DNA from 4 places in the Streptomyces sp. NPDC057694 genome. Region 4 is predicted to be linked to each of the others. Evidence: riboswitches for the same ligand, from Rfam matches in the RefSeq annotation. Region 4 holds a riboswitch; each other region holds the start of a gene.

Region 1 (4,916 bases), on a different contig from region 4:
CGCCGTGGCCACGACGGCCTTCGGCAGCGGCCGTACCGAGGTCTTCGCCGAGGGACCGGCAGCAGCGAGGCTGCCGGCCTCCGACGCCGACCGGGCGGTGGACTACACCCGTACCGTCCTGAACGAGGACCATGTGATGGCGTCCGCCGCGATTCCCGTGGCGTTCCCGCCCGTCAGGATCGGACCGGCCGGCTGCTGGTACATGGACGGCGGTGTACGCCTCAACGCCCCCATCAAGCCGACGATCTCGCTCGGCGCGCGCCGCGTCGTGATCGTCGCCACGACACCGTTGCGCGATCTGCCGCACTCCACGGACTGCCAGGACGAACCCGTGCCGTCCGTCCAGGACGTCGTCGCCCAGATCCTCACCGGCCTGATGGGCGATCGCATGGTGGAGGACACGCGGACGCTCGGCAAGGTCGACGAGCTGCTCGAGTCCGGGGCGAAACGGATCAGCCCGCGCGGACGCCCGTACACCGTCATCGAGTACCTCTTCGGTGGCCCACTGCCCGGCCAGGCGGACCAGCTCGGCGAGAAGGCGGAGTACGTACTGGACACCAGTTTCCGTGGAGTGCGCCGCCTGACCAACCCCGACCTGATGTTCCTCGCCGCGCTCCTGGGCCCGGGACAGAGCCGGGGCGAACTGCTCAGCTACCTGTTCTTCGAACCGGAGTTCATCGGCGAGGCCATCAAGCTCGGCCAACGGGACGCCCGGATCATCCTGGACGAAGCGGGCGACGACCCGGGCAAACTGTGGCGCACCGACGCCGCGTAGGGCCCGTCCGGCGGACCGTGTGACCGCCACCGATCCGGGCCGCCGCCGAAAGGGCGGGCAGCCGCACTGCACAATGCAGGAATGGATCAGAGGGATCAGACGGATCACGCGGCGCGCGCGGACGACTCGGACCGCGCGGACGACGCGGCGGTCATGAAGGTCGTCGCCGCGGCCGTGATCGAGGACGGGAAGCTGCTCGTCGTCAGCAAGCAGGCCGCGCCGGACGTGTTCTACGTGCCGGGTGGCAAGCCCGAGCCGGGGGAGCGGCCGGAGGAGACCCTGAAGCGAGAACTCGCGGAGGAGTTGGGTGTCTCGACCGGGCCGCTCGAACATCTCGCGGTGGTCGAGGAGCGGGCGGCGCTGGAGGGCGTACCGATGCACCTGACCGTCTTCTCCACGCACCTCGTCGGGGAGCCGGTCCCGGCAGCCGAACTGGCCGCCCTGCGCTGGACCGACGGGCACGACCCGGACCTGCGGCTCGCCCCGGCGGTCGAACACCACCTGGTGCCGCTCCTGCGGACCATGGGCAGGCTCGGGCCGTCGGCGCGGATGGCATGATGACCGAGGACAAGGGCGACAGCCGCCCGAGGAAACCGGTGTGAATCCGGTGCGGTACCGCCACTGTGATCGGCGAGCGGATCCCGACGAGCCACTGCCCCGCGCGGGTGGGAAGGCCGGGACGAGCGCGGACCCGAGAGCCAGGAGACTCACGCTGTCGCCTCCTCGAAGCACCCCGGGGCGGAACTCCCCGGCGAGAGGAAGGACGCGGCATGCCTGAGCGGCTCGCCGACGAGACCGACGAGACCGGGTCGACGGAGGACCGGACGGTCCCGTGCCGGGTGGTGGTGTGCCGCGACTGCTGCTGCGGCACCGTCAAGGTCGACGCCGATCACGCGGCCCAGACCGCGCGGCTGCGCCAGATCGCCCCGGTCCGGATCTCCGAATGCCTCGACGTGTGCGAGCAGGCCAACGTCGTCGTCGTACAGCCGTCGACAGCCGGCCGGGCGGCTGGTGCCCGGCCGGTGTGGCTCGGGCTCGTCAACGACCGGGACGCGACGGAAGACATAGCGGACTGGGTACGGGCGGGAGGACCCGGTGTCGCGGCCCGGCCCGACATCCTCGACCTCTATCTCATCCAGCCCCCGCGCCGCGCTCCTCTCACGCCATGACCGCCGAGGTCCCGCCGGAGCAGGTCGCCGAGGCGCTGCGCGACGTGGCGCGGCTCGGTGGATTCTTCGCCCTCGACACCGTCGCGCCCGCGCCGTTCCACGAACGGGGCGGCGCTCTTCGCGACGGGTTCGCAGACCGGGCCCGAGCCGTCAACGACCGCTTCGGGACGGCCGAGACACGCGTCGGCGTCTCCGTCGCGCACCTGGGACTCGCGGCCCGGCTCTGGTCGCCGGTCCTCGCCTGCGCTCTCGTGCACGGGATCGTGCCGACGATGAGCGGCGTGGAGTGGTCCGGTGACGGGACGGACCTGCGCCTTGTCGGCCCGCGGGGACGGCTCGCCGCCCGCCTGCCGTCGCCCCTGGAAGCCGTCCTCGCGGAGGCCGACGGCGTGCTGAGGGAGGTCGAGCGCGGCCTCACGGTGAAGGTGGCACCGGGCCTGCTGGCCGGCAACTCCGCGTCCGCGCTGGTCGGTTCGGCGGCGCAACTGCTGAGAACCCGGCCCGCCCTGCGCGGCCCGCTCACCCGCCTGACGCGGGAACTGCTGGACACGGGCCGGCTGCGCGGCACCGGCCGGATCACCGGGCCCGGTCCGACCTTCCGCCGCAACAGCTGCTGCCTCTACTACCGGGCCCCGGGCGGCGGGAAGTGCGGGGACTGCTGCCTGACCCCGTGACCGACCGCGGGCCGGGCAGCAGGGCGGATCAGTCCCCGACCCGCGTGTCCCGCTCCTGGAACGCGTCCAGGATCCGCTCGGCGGCCAGTGTCGCGGTGAGCTCGCCGTCCCTGACCCGCTGCTCCAGACCGGGCGTCACGGCCCGCACCGCGGGATCGGCGTGCAGCCGGCCGAGAAGCTCGTCGCGCACCATCGTCCAGGTCCAGTCCACCTGCTGCGTACGGCGCCGCTCGGCGAGCCGCCCCGTCGAGTCGAGGAGCGAACGGTGCTGCTCGATCCGCTCCCAGACCTGGTCGAGCCCGCTCTCCTCACGGGCGCTGCACCACAGCACAGGAGGCGTCCAGAACGCGTCCTTGCCGTGCATCAGCCGCAGCGCGCCCGACAGTTCCCGCGCCGCCGACCGCGCGTCACGCTCGTGCGGCCCGTCGGCCTTGTTCACCGCGATGACGTCGGCCAGCTCCAGGACACCCTTCTTGATGCCCTGCAACTGGTCGCCGGTCCGCGCCAGCGACAGCAGCAGAAACGTGTCGACCATGTTCGCGACAGCCGTCTCCGACTGGCCCACGCCGACCGTCTCCACCAGGACGACGTCGTACCCGGCGGCCTCCATGACGACGATCGACTCCCGGGTCGCCTTCGCGACACCCCCGAGCGTCCCGGCCGTGGGGGAGGGGCGTACGAAGGCGGCCGGATCGACCGCCAGCCGCTCCATCCGCGTCTTGTCGCCCAGGATGGAACCGCCCGTCCGGCTGGACGACGGATCGACCGCGAGCACGGCCACCCGGTGGCCGAGCCCGGTCAGCAGGGTGCCGAACGCGTCGATGAACGTCGACTTCCCCACCCCCGGCACCCCGCTGACGCCGATCCGGCGGGCCCGGCCGCTGTACGGGAGCAGCTCGGTCAGCAACTCCTGTGCGAGCCGCCGGTGCTGGGGGCGGGTGGACTCGACGAGCGTGATCGCCCGCGCGACGACCGCCCGCTTCCCGGCGAGGACACCCTTGACGTACGTATCGAGATCGATGGGCACACCGTCACCGGCTCACTCGTCGCCGTGCCCGAGGTTCGCCGCCAGGCGCGACACCAGGTCGTGGGCGGCGTCCGGGATCACGGTGCCGGGCGGGAACACGGCCGCCGCGCCCATCTCCAGGAGCGTGGGCACGTCCTGCGGCGGAATCACCCCGCCCACCACGATCATGATGTCCTCGCGTCCCTCCTCGGCGAGCGCCTCGCGCAGCGCCGGTACGAGGGTGAGGTGCCCGGCGGCGAGCGACGACACCCCGACGATGTGCACGTCCGCCTCGACGGCCTGCCGCGCCACCTCGCCCGGGGTCTGGAACAGCGGGCCGACGTCGACGTCGAAGCCCAGGTCGGCGAAGGCCGTCGCGATCACCTTCTGGCCGCGGTCGTGCCCGTCCTGGCCCATCTTGGCGACGAGGATGCGCGGCCGGCGCCCCTCGGCCTCGGCGAACTCGTCGACGCGGCCGCGGGTCCGGTCCACGGATCCGGACTCCCCTGCTTCGTTGCGGTACACACCGGAGATCGTACGGATCTGCCCCGCGTGCCGGCCGTAGACCTTCTCCAGCGCGTCCGAGATCTCGCCGACCGTCGCCATCGCGCGCGCCGCACGCACCGCGAGCTCCAGGAGATTGCCGTCACCGTCCGCCGCCCTCGTCAGCGCGTCGAGCGCCTCCTGGCAGGCCGTCTCGTCCCGCTCCTCGCGCAGCCGGCGCAGTTTGGCGATCTGCTGGGAGCGCACCGAGGAGTTGTCGACCTTGAGGACGTCGATCTCCTCGTCCGAGTCGACGCGGTACTTGTTGACGCCGATGACGGGCTGCCGTCCGGAGTCGATCCGCGCCTGCGTGCGCGCGGCCGCCTCCTCGATGCGCAGCTTCGGGATGCCCGCGTCGATGGCCTTGGCCATGCCGCCCGCCTCCTCGACCTCCTGGATGTGCTGCCAGGCACGGCGCGCGAGGTCGTAGGTCAGCTTCTCCACGTACGCGCTGCCGCCCCACGGGTCGATGACCCGTGTGGTGCCCGACTCCTGCTGGATGAGCAGCTGGGTGTTGCGGGCGATGCGCGCCGAGAAGTCGGTGGGCAGCGCGAGCGCCTCGTCGAGCGCGTTCGTGTGCAGCGACTGGGTGTGGCCCTGCGTCGCTGCCATCGCCTCCACGCAGGTACGCGTGACGTTGTTGAACACGTCCTGCGCCGTCAGCGACCAGCCCGATGTCTGCGAATGGGTGCGCAGCGAAAGGGACTTGGAGTTCTTCGGGTCGAACTGCTTCACGAGCTTCGCCCACA
Region 2 (4,916 bases), on a different contig from region 4:
GGACGCCACGCCCGAGCAGGAGACCAAGGTCTCCAAGCTGGTCTCGCTGCTGGTGAAGGTCGGCGCCCTCGCCTTCGTCCTCACCATGGACAAGACGGTCGCCATCAACTTCCAGCTCCTGGGCGGCATCTGGATCCTGCAGACCTTCCCGGCGCTCGTCGGCGGTCTGTTCACCCGCTGGTTCCACCGGTGGGCGCTGCTCGCCGGCTGGGCCGTCGGCATGGTCTACGGCACGGTCGCCGCGTGGAACGTCGAGTCGGCGACGCAGAAGCACTTCGGCGGGTCCTCGGCCAAGATCCCGGCCATCGGGCAGATCGGGTACATCGGCATGACGGCGATCGTGCTGAACGTGATCGTGACCGTGGTGCTCACCTTCATCCTGCGGGCCGCGAAGGCGCCGGACGGGGTCGACGAGACGTCGCCGGGCGACTACACCGCCGATGCCGGGGACAAGGGCGTCAAGGTGGAGCTGCCCACCGTGGGGGCCTCCGGGCACTGACGGTTCGTCGTCGGGTGCGGGTGGGCTGTGGCTGGTCGCGCACACGCGGCGGTAGCCGCAGATCAGACACAGCCCCGCGCCCCTGGCGGGGTTACCGTGGGCCCGAATCATGATCCGTACCGCCCCCGGAGGAAAACTGTGCCCGCCCCCATCGTTCTCGACAGTGATCCCGGTATCGATGATGCCGTCGCGCTCCAGTACCTGCTCGGCACCGGGCTGTGGGACCTGAAGGCGTACACGACCGTCGGCGGCAATGTCCCCGCCGGACAGACCTTCCGCAACGGCCGCGCCCTCGCCCGCGCCTTCGGCATCGACGGGGACGTGTCCGTGCACCGCGGCGCGGGCCGCCCGCTGACCCGACTGCCGTACTCGGCGGCCGGTGAGTTCCACGGCGCCTCGGGGCTCGGCGCCGAGACGCTGCCCGACTCGACGGCGCCCGAGGCGACCGAGTCCTCGACGCAGGCGCTGCTGCGGCTCTCGCGGGAGTACGAGGGTGAACTCACCGTCTGCGCCACGGGACCGCTCACCAATGTGGCCCTCGCGCTCACCGAGGACCCGGACTTCGCCCGCCGTGTGAAGAAGCTCGTCTTCATGGGCGGCGCCGCCGACGTGCCCGGGAACATCACCCCGGTCGCCGAGTTCAACGCCTGGGCCGACCCGGACGCCGTGGACCTCGTCGTCTCCTCCGGCATCACCTACACGATGGTCGGGCTCGACGCGACGCACGGCTGGCGGTTCACCACCGACGACCTGGAGACCCTGCGCGCGGCCGGTGAGGGCATGGCGCTCACCGCCCGGCTGATGGACTTCTACCTCGGCGCGTACCGCGAGAGCGGCGGTTCCCCGCTGCACGACCCGCTGGCCGTGGGCGTGTGCGCCGACGAGTCGTTCGTGACCGCCGCCGAAGGCACGGTCGTGGTGGAGTGCGGGTCCGAACTGACCCGCGGCAAGACGGTGTTCATCCCCTACGACGCCGACTACCCGCGCGCCTACTACCAGGAGTCCCCGCTGGTCGCGGAGCGCACCGCCCGGCGCGGCCGGGTCGCCCTCGGCACCGGCCCGCGCAACTTCACCGAGGATTTCGTCAACACCCTCCTCAAGCAGCCGAGCGTGGCGTGAGCGCTCCCCCGGCTGTCACCGTCCGGGCCGTGCGCCCCGAGGACCACGCCCGGCTCGGCGAGATCGGTGCCGCCGCCTATCTGGACAGCGGGCTCCTCGCGTTCGGCGAGAGCGACTGGTACGCGGGCGAACTGCGCGATGTCGCGCGGCGCGCCCGGGAGGCGACCGTGCTCGTCGCCGTCGGCCCCGACGGGGCCGTGCTCGGCGGTGTCACGTACGTCCCCGCGCACGACCATCCCTACGCCGAGGTGGCCCGGGAGGGCGAGGCCGAGTTCCGGATGCTGGCCGTGGCCGCCGAGGCGCGCGGGCAGGGCGCGGGGGCGGCCCTCGTACGGGCCATGATCGACCGCGCGCGGGCCGACGGACGCACGGCCCTCGTGCTGTCCACCCAGCCCGTCGCGACCGCCTCGCACCGGCTCTACGAGCGGCTCGGGTTCCGCCGGGCGCCCGGCCGGGACTGGGCGCCGGTGCCCGAAGTGACGCTCCTGGGCTACGAGTTGAGGCTCAGCGGCTGATCCCGTACAGATCGCCGCGCACGTCCCTGGCGAGCTGCGCGGCCCAGCGGACGGTCGCGTCGCGGTCCGGGTCCTCGCCGCTCTCCACCCGGACCAGGACGCCGCCGACGCGGACGTGCGCCCGGTACGAGGTTCTGGTGTCGCCCTCGTAGACGATCTCCTGGACCTCCAGGTTCGCCTCGTCGCCGAGCCCCTTCAAGGGCTCGACGCGGTAGCGCTCGGTCGCGGTGCCGGCCTCCATGTCGGAGCCGAACTCCGGGCAGTGGCGCAGGATGTCCTGCTCGACGCGGTGCAGGTCACGAGCGGCGGCCGTGGTCAGCGACACGAGGTGCTGGGACACCATGATGTGGCCCTGGGGCGGCCGCGTCCTGCGGTTCGTCCACAGGGAGTGGGAGTACGCCTCCGTGCCGCGGTAGGCGGCCGGGCCGAGCCACGCCGGATCCTCCTCCGACTCCAGGCAGTACGACCACCAGCCGCGCCGCTGCTCGTGCGTGTTCTTGAACACCCCGGCCTGGTGCTGATCCTTGCTGTCCAGGCCCCGGCCGAAGGCCGAGTCGGGCAGCAGGGTGGCATCCAGCTGCGCGCCGGTGAAGGTCCGCTGCGACGGCGCCACGGAGTCGACGCCCGGGGCGGTCGGCGCGCCGGTGGGCGGCACGATCCCCGGCGGCGACGCGGCCGGGCTCGCGGAGGCCGACGTGGGCGTCCCGGGCGCCGACGACCTCGGCGCCGCCTTGTCCGCCTCCCCCGTCCCGTTCACCCCTTGGGTGCCACAGCCCGCCAAGAGTCCCACCAGCACCATGGCCGTCACTCGCCCCGCACGCATGGAACCACTCTCCCCAAGATCGTCCACACTCGACTGGCCGTCACCCTAGCCGACACAACATGTGGGGCTGCCGCGAACACCCGACACAACATGTATGCTCGCTCTCGCTGTCAGCGCAGGGGAATCCGGTGCAAATCCGGAACTGTCCCGCAACGGTGAACGTAAGCCTCAAAAGCGTGTACGTGAGTCCGAAGACCTGCAGACGGCACACCCGAGCCACTCGGCCCGGGTGTCGAAGACGTCCGGGCCTCGTGGAATGGGCCGGTGACGCGGGCCCTGCCGTGCGCGGGCCCGGGCCACTGTTCCCCCGCGGGCCCCGAGCCGAGCGAGGGAGAGCCCCACCGTGACCATCGCGCCCGCTGATCCTGCCTCAGCCGTGGCCGAGGCGGATGCCCCCGGTACCGCGCTGCTGCGCACCCTGACCGAGCTGACCGCCGATCTGCCCGCCGCGGATCCCGGCCGGGTCGCGGCCGCCGCGCTGCGGGGCCGCAGCGCGCGGGCCGACGAGGCCGAGCTGCGCGAACTCGCCACCGAGGGCGCGGCCGGGCTGATCTCCGAGGACCCCGTCTACTCCCGGCTCGCCGCGCGGCTGCTCACGCTCTCCATCGCCGCCGAGGCCGCCTCGCAGGGCGTCACGTCGTTCACCGGGTCGATCGCCGTCGGCCACCGCGAGGGCCTGATCGCGGACCGCACCGCCGAGTTCGTGCGCGTCCACGCCGCGCGGCTCGACGCACTGGTGGACCGGACGGCCGACGACCGCTTCGGCTACTTCGGCCTGCGCACCGTCTTCAGCCGCTATCTGCTGCGCCACCCGATCACCCGCAAGGTGATCGAGACGCCCCAGCACTTCATGCTGCGCGTCGCGGCCGGTCTCGCCGAGGACGACTCGGCGCGGGCGCTCGACGAGGTCGCGGCGCTGTACGGCCTGATGAGCCGGCTCGACTACCTGCCCTCCTCCCCCACCCTGTTCAACTCCGGCACCCGGCACCCGCAGATGTCGAGCTGCTACCTGCTCGACTCGCCGCTGGACGAGCTGGACTCGATCTACGACCGCTACCACCAGGTGGCCCGCCTCTCCAAGCACGCCGGTGGCATCGGGCTCTCGTACTCCCGCATCCGCAGCCGGGGTTCGCTGATCCGCGGCACGAACGGGCACTCCAACGGCATCGTCCCGTTCCTGAAGACGCTCGACGCCTCCGTCGCCGCGGTGAACCAGGGCGGGCGCCGCAAGGGCGCGGCGGCCGTCTACCTGGAGACGTGGCACTCCGACATCGAGGAGTTCCTGGAGCTGCGCGACAACACCGGTGAGGACGCGCGCCGTACGCACAATCTGAACCTGGCGCACTGGATCCCCGACGAGTTCATGCGCCGCGTGGACGCCGACCGGCCGTGGTCGCTGTTCTCCCCCGCCGACGTGCCCGAGCTGGTCGACCTGTGGGGCGACGAGTTCGACGCCGCGTACCGCAAGGCCGAGGCCGAGGGGAAGGCGCGCAAGACCATCCCCGCCCGCGACCTGTACGGCCGCATGATGCGCACCCTCGCGCAGACCGGCAACGGCTGGATGACGTTCAAGGACGCCGCCAACCGCACCGCCAACCAGACCGCGGAGCCCGGCCACACGGTCCACTCCTCGAACCTGTGCACCGAGATCCTGGAGGTCACGGACGACGGGGAGACGGCCGTCTGCAACCTCGGGTCGGTGAACCTCGGTTCGTTCGTCGTCGAGGGCGACATCGACTGGGAGCGCCTGGACGAGACCGTCCGCACCGCCGTCACGTTCCTCGACCGTGTCGTCGACATCAACTTCTACCCGACCGAGCAGGCGGGCCGCTCCAACGCCCGCTGGCGCCCGGTGGGCCTGGGCGCGATGGGGCTCCAGGACGTCTTCTTCAAGCTGCGCCTGCCGTTCGACTCCCCCGAGGCGAAGGCGCTGTCCACGCGGCTCCAGGAGCGGATCATG
Region 3 (4,916 bases), 600 kb from region 4:
CGACTACACGGTCCCCGGACAGGCCCGCACGGTGGCCGCGGCGCTGGAACGGCTCGGTGTCGACCGCCTCGTCGCCGTCGGGCACTCCAGCGGGGGCTACGCGGCGACCGCGCTCGCCGAACTCCGGCCCGACCTGGTGACGGGCCTGGTCCTCATCGACACCGGGCCGAGCCTGGACGCGTTCGACGGGCCGGACAGCGCGGCGATCGGGCCGGAGCAGTGGCCCCCGAGCGATGCCATGCTCCGCATGTTCGCGAGCACCGGGTTCCGCGAGGGCTTCGAGATTCCGCAGGACCTGGTGGACGACGCGCGCACCATGACGTACGAGGCGTTCGTCGGCACCCAGGAGGCGGCCCGGGCCTATCTGGCCGAGCGGACGCTCCCGGACCGGCTGGCCGTGCTCGGCAAGCCGCTCCAGGTCGTCTTCGGCGACCAGGACCGGCGCTGGCGTCCCTCGTCGGCGGCCGACTACCGGAAGGTGCCGGGAGCGCGGGTCGCCTGGCTGCCCGGGTCGGGGCACACGCCCATCCTGGAGGATCCGGCGGGCACGGCCGCCCTGCTGCTCGCGTTCACCGCCTCGCACGCGTGACCGGCAGCGCCGCGGTCGGCCTGCGGTGCCGCAGATGTACGAAGGTGCCCGCGGCCAGGGCCACGGCGGCGGCCGCCGCTCCGGCGAGCGCGCCGACCGAGGTCGGACCGGTCTCGGCGTTCTCAGCCGATGCCTGCCGCCCCCGCGACGCGCCTTCCGCCGTGGTCCTCTCCGCCGTGCCCGCGTCGTGCGCCCTGTGCATGGCGCTGTGGGCCTTGTGGCCCGCGCCGAGTGCGGCCGCCTCGCGGGCGGACTGCTCGCCGCCGGTCAGCCCGGTCACCTCTCCTGCTCCGCCGTCGAAGACGACGTCCGAGCAGGAGAAGAAGTTCTCCTGGCTGTCGGAGCGGATCCACTGGACGAACAGCATCTGGCGGCCGGTGCGCTCGGGGAGTTGAAGGTCCCAGTAGTAGTGGCCGTCCTCGGTGCCCGGGCCGCCCTCGTGCGGCGGGTCCTGGACGGTCTGCACCTTCTCCAGGTCCGCCCAGCCCAGCGGCTGCTCCGGGTCGAAACCCTCGTTGGTGACGTACACCTCGAACCTGCCCGGGTGATGCGCCCAGTTGCTGTACTTGACTTGAAGGGTGGCGCCCGCCGTGAGGTGAGTGAGGGGCCAGTCGGCGCGGGCCGCGTTGTAGGGCGAGAAGTCGTACGGGCTGCGGTCTCCGGCGCTGCACAGGGTGCCGTCCGGGACGTAACCCGCGCCGCGCCCGCCCGCGTTGGAGTCGAGTACCGCGAACCAGTTGTACAGCGGTGTCGTGCCCGCCTCCTCGACGGCGGCCTTGCAGGCGGGGTTGGTCGGCATCTGGGTGGAGGAGTTGGCGAGGAGGTCCTTGTAGCAGAGGTAGGTGCGCGAGCCGGGCATCAGGGCGACGCCGTGCGCGGCGGCCGGGGACGGCACAGCGAGCACGGTGGCGACGGCGAAGCCCGCCGCGCCGACCAGACCGGCCGCGCGCCGGGACCGGAGGGATCTCGCTGCACGGGTAGTGGTCCGGCCGGTCCCGGGGCGACGAGGAACTGCCGTACGGGGAGGAACCGTCATGGGAATGTCTCCTTCGGGAGGTCTCCGACGAGCGGTACTCCTCGTAGTCGTCGCCGGTACCGATTCGGTTGCCGCGCACCGGCGTAGCCTCGCGAGATCGACTGATCCAACTGATCCGCAGGGCGGGGGTTCGGGAAATGACGGAACGGCGCACGGTGCGCGTGGCGGGGGTCCGGTTGTCCTACGAGGTGTCGGGGCCGCCGGACGCCGTGCCGCTCCTGCTGCTGCCCGGCCTGGGAGAGGGTGCCGCCGACTGGGCGCCGGTGGCACCGGCGTTCGCCCGCGACCACCGGGTGTACGCCCTCGACCTGCGCGGGCACGGGCGGAGCGACTGGCCGGGACGGTACTCACTGGAGCTGATGCGGGACGACGTCGCCGCGTTCCTGGACGCGGCGGGCCTCGACCGGGTGCGGGTCGTCGCGCACTCCATGGGTGGCGTGGTCGCCTTTCTGCTGGCGGCGGCCGAGCCGGAGCGGGTGGCACGGCTGGTTCTGGAGGACGTGCCGCTCCCCCGCCCGCGGACACCGCCGCCGCTGGTCCGGCCCGAGGGAGACCTGGCCTTCGACTGGGAGATGGTGGTCGCGGTCCGGCAGCAGCTCGACACCCCGCCCGCGCACTGGCTGGAGCGTCTCGGCGACATCACCGCCGAGACGCTGGTGGTGGCGGGCGGGCCCCTCAGCCATGTCCCGCAGGACGGTGTCGCGGAGCTGGCCCGACGTATTCCCGGCGGGCGGCTGCTGACCCTTCCCGTCGGGCACCTCATCCACCGGGACGCGCCGGAGGAGTTCGCGACGGAGGTCTGCGCGTTTCTCGGGGCGTGAGCCGGTGCAGGGCGGCTGGATCAGTTGTCGTCCGTCTGCGGGCCGGTGGCCGCTTCTCGCGCAGTTCCCCGCGCCCCTGAGGCAGGCGCTTCGCGCCGCCTCCCCTTTGAGGCTGCGGCTTCGCCGCGCTTTTGATGGAGATGCCGCACGAAGTGCGCACTCCAGGGGCGCGGGGAACTGCGCGACCAGCCCCCACCGGCCCGCAGCCGACAACGAGCCCCGGTCCCGGCAAAAGGACCCGCGCCCACCCCGTGATACTTTCGCCAGGCCAGTCGTACCTTTGCACGGTCTGTCCGTGCACGGGTCAGGGAATCCGGTGAGAATCCGGAACTGACGCGCAGCGGTGAGGGTGACGGGCGGAGCCACAGCCACTGGGCCGGTGACACGGTCTGGGAAGGCGCTTCGCGCGGACGACCCCGAGTCCGAAGACCTGCTGGCGGCCCCCGGCGGCGTTCCGCGGTCCGGGGGTTGACCGTAGACCGGCTCCGCGTATGAGCCCTGGACGCAGAGGATCTCCCGTGCCGCCCGCCCGCACCACCCGTCACCTCCGCCGTACCGCAACGCTGTTGGCCGGCGTCCTCCTCCTCGCCGGATGCGGCGGATCGACCGGCGCAGGCACGGACGAGAAGGCGACGGGCGGGGTCACCGTCGACAACTGCGATACGAAGGTGCACGTCGACCACGCCCCTCGGCGTGCCGTCGCCCTCGATCAGGGGTCGGCCGAGATCATGCTGTCGCTCGGTCTGGCCGACCGGATGGTGGGCACCGCCACCTGGACCGACCCCGTGCTCAAGGGACTTGAGAAGGCGAACGCGAAGGTGCCGCGGCTCGCCGACCGCTACCCCTCCTTCGAGAAGGTCCTCGCCGTCGAACCCGACTTCGCCGCGGCCTCGTTCACCTACACGCTCAGCAAGGGCGGGGTGGCGCCGCGCGAGAAGTTCACCGAACTCGGCGTCCCCGCCTACCTCTCCCCCAGCGACTGCGCGGGCAAGAACAACAGTGGCGACGGCGACGGCGAGCGCACGAAGGCGCTCACCCTCGACACGGTCTACGGCGAGATACGTGACCTGGCGAAGATCTTCGACGTCGAGAAGCGCGGCGAGAAGCTCGTCGACAGCCTCAAGTCCCGGGTACACAAGGCCACTTCGGCGGCCGACGCCTCGGACGTCAGCGTGCTGTACTGGTTCGCGAATTCCGACTCGCCCTACATGGCGGGCTGTTGTGGTGCTCCCGGCGTCATCACGGAGGAGCTGGGGCTGCGCAACGTCTTCGACGACACGCATGAGGAGTGGCCGCAGATCGGCTGGGAGACGGTCGCGGACCGTGACCCGGACGTCCTCGTCATCGGTGACTTGACGCGCCGCTCGCAGTCGGCCGAGTCCGCCGCCCAGAAGATCAGGTTCCTGGAGTCCGATCCCGTCACGAAGAACATGACGGCGGTGCGCGAGAAGCGGTACGTGCTCTTGAGCGGGCAGGACATGAACCCGACGATCCGCACCGTGGACGGAGTGGAGAAGGTGGCCGCCGCGCTCGGCGAGTTCGGCCTCGCCAAGTGAGTGCCGCGACCCTGCGGTCAGGTCTCTACTGGACGGCGGGCGTCTTCGCGCTGTGTGCGTCCGTCGCCGTGGCGATCACCTTCGGGCCCGCGCAGATCCGCGTCGGCGACGTCTGGTCGGCGGTGGGCGCGCGCCTCGGCTGGGGCAGCTCGGACCTGACGCCGATCCGCGACGGCATCGTATGGAATCTGCGGCTGCCGCGGACGCTGCTCGCGGCCGTGTGCGGGGCCGGGCTCGCCGTGTGCGGCACGGTGCTGCAGGCGCTGCTGCGCAATCCGCTCGCCGATCCGTTCGTGCTCGGGGTGTCCTCGGGGGCGTCGACGGGCGCCGTGCTCGTCGTGGTCCTCGGGGTGGGCGGCGGCGCGCTGTCGGTGTCCGGCGGGGCGTTCATCGGCGCGGTCCTGTCGTTCGCGCTGGTGCTGCTGCTCAGCCACACGCTGGGCGGCACGACGGACCGGGTGGTGCTGAGCGGGGTGGCCGCGATGCAGTTGTTCTCCGCGCTGACCTCGTTCGTGGTGCTGACGGCCGCCGACGCGGAGACGACGCGCGGCGTGCTGTTCTGGCTGCTCGGCTCGCTCGGCGGGGTCGGCTGGACCGAGGTGTGGCTGTGTCTGTCGGTCCTCGTGGTCGCGCTGGTCGTGTGTCTCGGGTACGGGCGCACGCTCGACGCGTTCGCCTTCGGCCCGGAGGCGGCGGCCGCGCTGGGCGTCCGGGTGGCCCGCACCCGGCTGATCCTGCTGTGTGTGACGGCCCTGCTGACCGCGGTCCTGGTCAGCGCGGCGGGCGCCATCGGCTTCGTCGGTCTGGTGCTGCCGCACGCGGCACGCGCCCTCGTCGGTCCGGGGCACACCCGGCTGCTGCCGGTGACGGCGCTCTCCGGCGCGGTGTTCCTGGTCTGGGTGGACACGGCGGCG
Region 4 (4,916 bases):
CGAGGGCGACGTCGGTGAGATGGCGGCGGATCTCGCGCAGGGAGGTGTTGAGGCTCTCCCAGGCCAGCAGCGCGGGCAGGAACAGCAGCAGCACCACCTCGGAGGGCAGTTCGACCTTGCGCAGGGCGGGGATCAGGCCGATCAGCACGCCCATCACCATGAGCACCATGGGCGGTGCGATGCGCAGCCGGTCGCCGAGTGCGGAGCCGACCAGCACGGCGATCCCCAACAGCACGACAAGCTCGAGACCGAGCACGCGTTCCTCCCTCAGACACTGCACCGACACTGTGCTGCCCTAACTGTGCCGTGTGCGCGGGCGGAAGCCGGCGCCGGTATGCCGGTGTCGGCCGGTCCCGGCTCAGCCGGGTGTGCTCGGGGTCGCCGAGGGGGCGACGTCGTCCGGGGCGGTCGCGGAGGGCGGACGGGAAGGGGTCGGCACCTCGGTGTGCGGTGCCGTCGAGCCGGCCGGGGCCGGCGAGGACGGGCGGGGAGTCGGAGCGCGGTCGGGGTCGGCCGGGGCCGAGGGCGCGGCGGGCGGTACGGGGGTGCGGTGCGGTTCCGTGTCCGGGGCCAGCGTGAGGTAGCCGACGACGAGGGCGGCGGCGGTGGCGAGACCGGCGAGCGGGACCACGTAGCGGCGCCGGACGCGGTGGAGGAGGGCACGGTGGAGCAGGGGCAGTCGGCGCAGGTGCGGTCCTGGCGGCTCGGCCGGGCGCAGCGTGCGTACGGTGATGCTGTCGGCGCGCGCGGCCAGTGCCTCGTGCAGCCGTCGCTCCGCCGGGCGCTCGGGGTGGTCGGCCGGTTCGGCCCATGGTGTCCGGGGCGTCATATCCGGCCCTCCAGGATCCTTTCGAGTGCGTCCAGGGCGCGGCTCGCGTTCGATTTCACCGCGCCTTTGCTGATGCCGAGGGCGGCGGCTATCTCGGCCTCGCTGAGTTCGGCCCAGTAGCGCAGGACGAGGACCTCGCGGCGGCGCGGGGTGAGCCGGGCGAGTGCGGCGAGGACTTCGCGGTGCGCTTCGTCGAGCACGACGGAGTCCTCCGCCGAAGGGGCGGCACCGGCCGGCGGCGGGGTCCAGGCCCGGGCCGTGCGGCGTCGGCGCAGCACCGACCGTGCGGTGTTGACGACCGACGTCCGCAGATAGCCGAGGGCGTTGTCGACCTCCGTGATGCGCTCTCCGTGGCGTCGGTAGAGGGCCGTGAACGCGTCCTGCACGACGTCCTCGGCGGTGGACAGGTCGTCCACGAGCAGCACCGCGAGCCGCACCATGCGCAGCCGGTGCGCGTGGTACAGCTCGCTGATCGTGGGCGGCCGGTCGGTGTGCGGGTGCGGGTGCGGGTGCGTGGTGCCGTACGGGGATGTGTACGGGCGCGCGGCCGGGCCGGGCGCCGCTTCGAGAGTGGACCGGTCGCGGCGCAGCAGCCCGCGCAGCAGCGCCCGCCACCCCGGACGGGTTCGGCCGTGGGCGAGCGTGAACGGCTGTGGCCGTGGGGCGAGTTCGGTGACTGCGGAGCTGTGCACAGAGATCCTCGGGTGGGCTGCGTCAGCGGTGCGAGCGGCGGCGTACGGCGAAGAGGGCTCCCGCTCCACCGGCGACGAGGACGACGGCCCCGGCGCCCATGACGGCCGTACCGGTGTTCGACGAACCAGTATGGGCCAGCTCGTCGTCGGCGGGAGCTGCCGAGGGCGCCTCGGTACCGTCGGCGGGGGCGGGCGAGGGCGCCTCGGTAGCGTCGCCGGCGCTGGGTACCGGCGAGGGGGTGGCGGACTCCTTGCCGCCCGGCGCGGTGGACGGTTCGGCCGTCGGCGGCTCGCTCGTGGCGGGCTTCGGAGCGCCGGTGGCGGGCGACGCGCTCGGCGCCTCGGTGGCGGCGGCCGAGGACGGGGCGGGCGTGGCGTGGGCGGCGGGGATCGAGGCCAGGGCGGCCAGCAGGCCGGTGGCGACAACGGCGCTGCGGACGGGGACGAGGTGCTTCACGGTCGTTCTCCACGGTCGGGACGAGGACGCCGGACGGCGCCCTTCACCCCCACACGACGCGCGACCCCGCGCCAGGTTGCCGCGGTCGCACGAAAATCTTCGCCGGGGTCCGCGGACACCCCGAAGATCCACTCCTGGGAACCGTCGCCCCCTGACCCGCATCTTCCTCGGCGAGCACCACGATCACAGGGGAGTACGAGGCGTTGACGGACACCGAGAAGGACATCGCGGGGCACGAGGAGCGGGGTCACGGCGCGGAGCCCTGGTGGGCGGATCTCGGAGCGGTGGGAGCCGTGGTCGTGATCGTGATCGGCGTTCTCGCGGCGGCGTGGGTCCTCCTCCGGCTGCCCGGCACCCCGGAGAACCTCGCGACGGGCTACTACGGAGCAGCCAAGGTCGTCGCCATCGGTCTGGTGGTCGCGGGCGGTGCTCTGTTCGGCCGTCGTCGTGCCCGGCAGGGCGCGGGCGCCGAGGGCGGCAGCGGGCCGGACGTGCCCGACACCACCGGCCGGTAGGGTGGGCCCCGCAGCTGGTTCGCCCCGTCCGCCAGGCGGGATGCGTCGCAAGAGGGAACCCGGTGGGAATCCGGGACTGCCCCGCAGCGGTGAGTGGGAACGACCGCCGTCACACGCACTGGGACCCGAGGAACGGGACCTGGGAAGCGACGGCCAGTAGGAGTCCTGTACGTGGTGACACGCACGGGACGGGCCCGCGAGTCCGAAGACCTGCCACCTGCCCGTGCGCGTACGACGCGTGCGCGGACATCCCGGTGACCTCGAGGGCGGGTCGGCGTACATATCCGGCGGACGACCGCGCCTTTGCCGCGTGAGGTCGCCCTGTCGTTTCTGTCGCTCCTTCACGCGTTCGGGTCCTCGGGATCTCAGGGATACGTCTCTCGAAGGAGAACTCCGTGACCACCAGGACCGAAGCCGCGGCAGCACGGGCCACCGTGTACGGCTACCCCCGTCAGGGCCGGAACCGTGAACTGAAGAAGGCCGTCGAGGGGTACTGGAAGGGCCGCGTCACCGCCGACGCCCTCCGGACCACGGCCGCCGAACTGCGCCGGGGGAACTGGCGGGAGCTCGCCGCCTCCGGGATCTCGGAAGTCCCCACCGGCGACTTCTCCCCTTACGACCACGTCCTCGACACCACCGTGATGGTCGGCGCGATTCCCGCGCGCCACCGCGCCGCGGTGGACGCCGACGCGCTCGACGGCTACTTCGCGATGGCCCGCGGCACCCAGGACGTGGCGCCGCTGGAGATGACCAAGTGGTTCGACACCAACTACCACTATCTGGTGCCCGAGTTGGGGCCGGACACCGTGTTCACCGCCGACTCCGCCAAGCAGGTCGCGGAGCTGCGGGAAGCCCTCGCCCTCGGGCTGTCCGCCCGCCCGGTCCTGGTCGGCCCGGTCACCTACCTCCTCCTCGCCAAGCCCGCGCCCGGTGTCGCCGCCGACTTCGACCCGCTCACCCTCCTCGACCGGCTGCTCCCGGTGTACGCGGAGGTCCTCGCCGACCTGCGCGCCGCAGGGGCCGGCTGGGTCCAGCTCGACGAGCCCGCCCTGGTCCAGGACCGCACCACGGCCGACCTCAACGCCGTCGAGCGTGCCTACCGTGAGCTGGGTGCGGCGGCCGACCGGCCCAAGCTGCTGGTCGCCTCCTACTTCGGCCGGCTCGGCGACGCCCTGCCCGTACTCGCCAAGGCACCCGTCGAAGGCCTCGCCCTGGACTTCACCGACGCCGCGGCCGCCCAGCTCGACGCGCTCGCCGCCGTCGGCGGGCTGCCCGGCAAGCGCCTGGTCGCCGGTGTCGTCGACGGCCGGAACATCTGGGTCAACGACCTGACGAAGTCCCTCGCCACGCTCGGCACCCTCCTCGGCCTCGCGGACCGCGTCGACGTCGCCGCCTCCTGCTCCCTGCTGCACGTCCCGCTGGACGCCGCCCTGGAACGTGACGTCGACCCGCAGATCCTGCGCTGGCTCGCCTTCGCCCGCCAGAAGACGGTGGAGATCGCCACCCTCGCCAAGGGCCTCGCCCACGGCACGGACTCGATCACCGCGGAACTCGCGGTGAACCGCGCCGCGCTCTCCTCCCGCGCCGCCTCGCCCCTCACCCGGGACCCCGCGGTGCGGGCCCGCGCCGCCGCGGTCACCGAGGCGCAGGCCCGGCGCTCTCAGCCGTACCCCGAGCGGGCCGCGGCCCAGCGCGCCCACCTGGGGCTGCCGCTGCTGCCGACGACCACGATCGGCTCGTTCCCGCAGACGGCCGAACTGCGCACGGCCCGCGCCGACCTGAAGGCGGGCCGGATCGACACCGCCGCCTACGAGGAGCGCATCAGGAACGAGATCCGTGACGTCGTCTCCTTCCAGGAGAAGACCGGGCTCGACGTCCTGGTGCACGGCGAGCCCGAGCGCAACGACATGGTCCAGTACTTCGCCGAGCAGCTGACCGGCTATCTCGCCACGCAGCACGGCTGGGTCCAGTCCTACGGCACCCGCTACGTCCGCCCGCCGGTCCTGGCCGGTGACATCTCCCGCCCCGAGCCGATGACGGTGCGCTGGACGTCGTACGCCCAGTCGCTGTCCGACCGCCCGGTCAAGGGCATGCTGACCGGGCCCGTGACCATGCTCGCCTGGTCCTTCATCCGTGACGACCAGCCGCTCGGCGACACCGCGCGCCAGGTCGCCCTGGCACTGCGCGACGAGGTCAACGACCTTGAGGCGAGCGGCACTTCGGTCATCCAGGTCGACGAGCCCGCGCTGCGCGAGACCCTGCCGCTGCGGGCCGCCGACCACGCCGCCTACCTGGACTGGGCGACCGAGGCGTTCCGGCTCACCACCGCGGGCGTGCGTCCGGACGCCCAGATCCACACGCACATGTGCTACGCCGAGTTCGGCGACATCGTGCAGGCGATCGACGACCTCGACGCCGACGTC

Evidence for each region. A riboswitch is a leader RNA that binds a small molecule or an ion and turns the genes downstream of it on or off. The one in region 4 is predicted to bind cobalamin.
Region 1: another riboswitch for cobalamin. It lies ahead of ACFVDP_RS08900 ((2Fe-2S) ferredoxin domain-containing protein); the one in region 4 lies ahead of metE (5-methyltetrahydropteroyltriglutamate--homocysteine S-methyltransferase).
Region 2: another riboswitch for cobalamin. It lies ahead of ACFVDP_RS31815 (ribonucleoside-diphosphate reductase subunit alpha); the one in region 4 lies ahead of metE (5-methyltetrahydropteroyltriglutamate--homocysteine S-methyltransferase).
Region 3: another riboswitch for cobalamin. It lies ahead of ACFVDP_RS03050 (ABC transporter substrate-binding protein); the one in region 4 lies ahead of metE (5-methyltetrahydropteroyltriglutamate--homocysteine S-methyltransferase).

The regions. Positions count from the first base shown of each region.
Region 1 is NZ_JBHVIX010000002.1:433,193-438,108, reverse strand. It holds gene ACFVDP_RS08910 (patatin-like phospholipase family protein) at 1-775, shown strand, start outside; gene ACFVDP_RS08905 (NUDIX domain-containing protein) at 857-1,333, shown strand; cobalamin riboswitch at 1,362-1,484, shown strand; gene ACFVDP_RS08900 ((2Fe-2S) ferredoxin domain-containing protein) at 1,546-1,944, shown strand; gene ACFVDP_RS08895 ((2Fe-2S)-binding protein) at 1,941-2,618, shown strand; gene meaB (methylmalonyl Co-A mutase-associated GTPase MeaB) at 2,647-3,645, opposite strand; gene scpA (methylmalonyl-CoA mutase) at 3,658-4,916, opposite strand, start outside.
Region 2 is NZ_JBHVIX010000019.1:114,563-119,478, reverse strand. It holds gene mctP (monocarboxylate uptake permease MctP) at 1-499, shown strand, start outside; gene ACFVDP_RS31830 (nucleoside hydrolase) at 638-1,618, shown strand; gene ACFVDP_RS31825 (GNAT family N-acetyltransferase) at 1,615-2,133, shown strand; gene ACFVDP_RS31820 (hypothetical protein) at 2,123-2,956, opposite strand; cobalamin riboswitch at 3,034-3,175, shown strand; gene ACFVDP_RS31815 (ribonucleoside-diphosphate reductase subunit alpha) at 3,300-4,916, shown strand, end outside.
Region 3 is NZ_JBHVIX010000001.1:635,206-640,121, forward strand. It holds gene ACFVDP_RS03035 (alpha/beta fold hydrolase) at 1-589, shown strand, start outside; gene ACFVDP_RS03040 (lytic polysaccharide monooxygenase) at 570-1,625, opposite strand; gene ACFVDP_RS03045 (alpha/beta fold hydrolase) at 1,763-2,446, shown strand; cobalamin riboswitch at 2,719-2,899, shown strand; gene ACFVDP_RS03050 (ABC transporter substrate-binding protein) at 2,938-4,002, shown strand; gene ACFVDP_RS03055 (FecCD family ABC transporter permease) at 3,999-4,916, shown strand, end outside.
Region 4 is NZ_JBHVIX010000001.1:1,233,897-1,238,812, forward strand. It holds gene ACFVDP_RS05630 (Na+/H+ antiporter) at 1-256, opposite strand, end outside; gene ACFVDP_RS05635 (hypothetical protein) at 359-829, opposite strand; gene ACFVDP_RS05640 (RNA polymerase sigma factor) at 826-1,521, opposite strand; gene ACFVDP_RS05645 (LAETG motif-containing sortase-dependent surface protein) at 1,544-1,978, opposite strand; gene ACFVDP_RS05650 (hypothetical protein) at 2,182-2,493, shown strand; cobalamin riboswitch at 2,492-2,726, shown strand; gene metE (5-methyltetrahydropteroyltriglutamate--homocysteine S-methyltransferase) at 2,889-4,916, shown strand, end outside.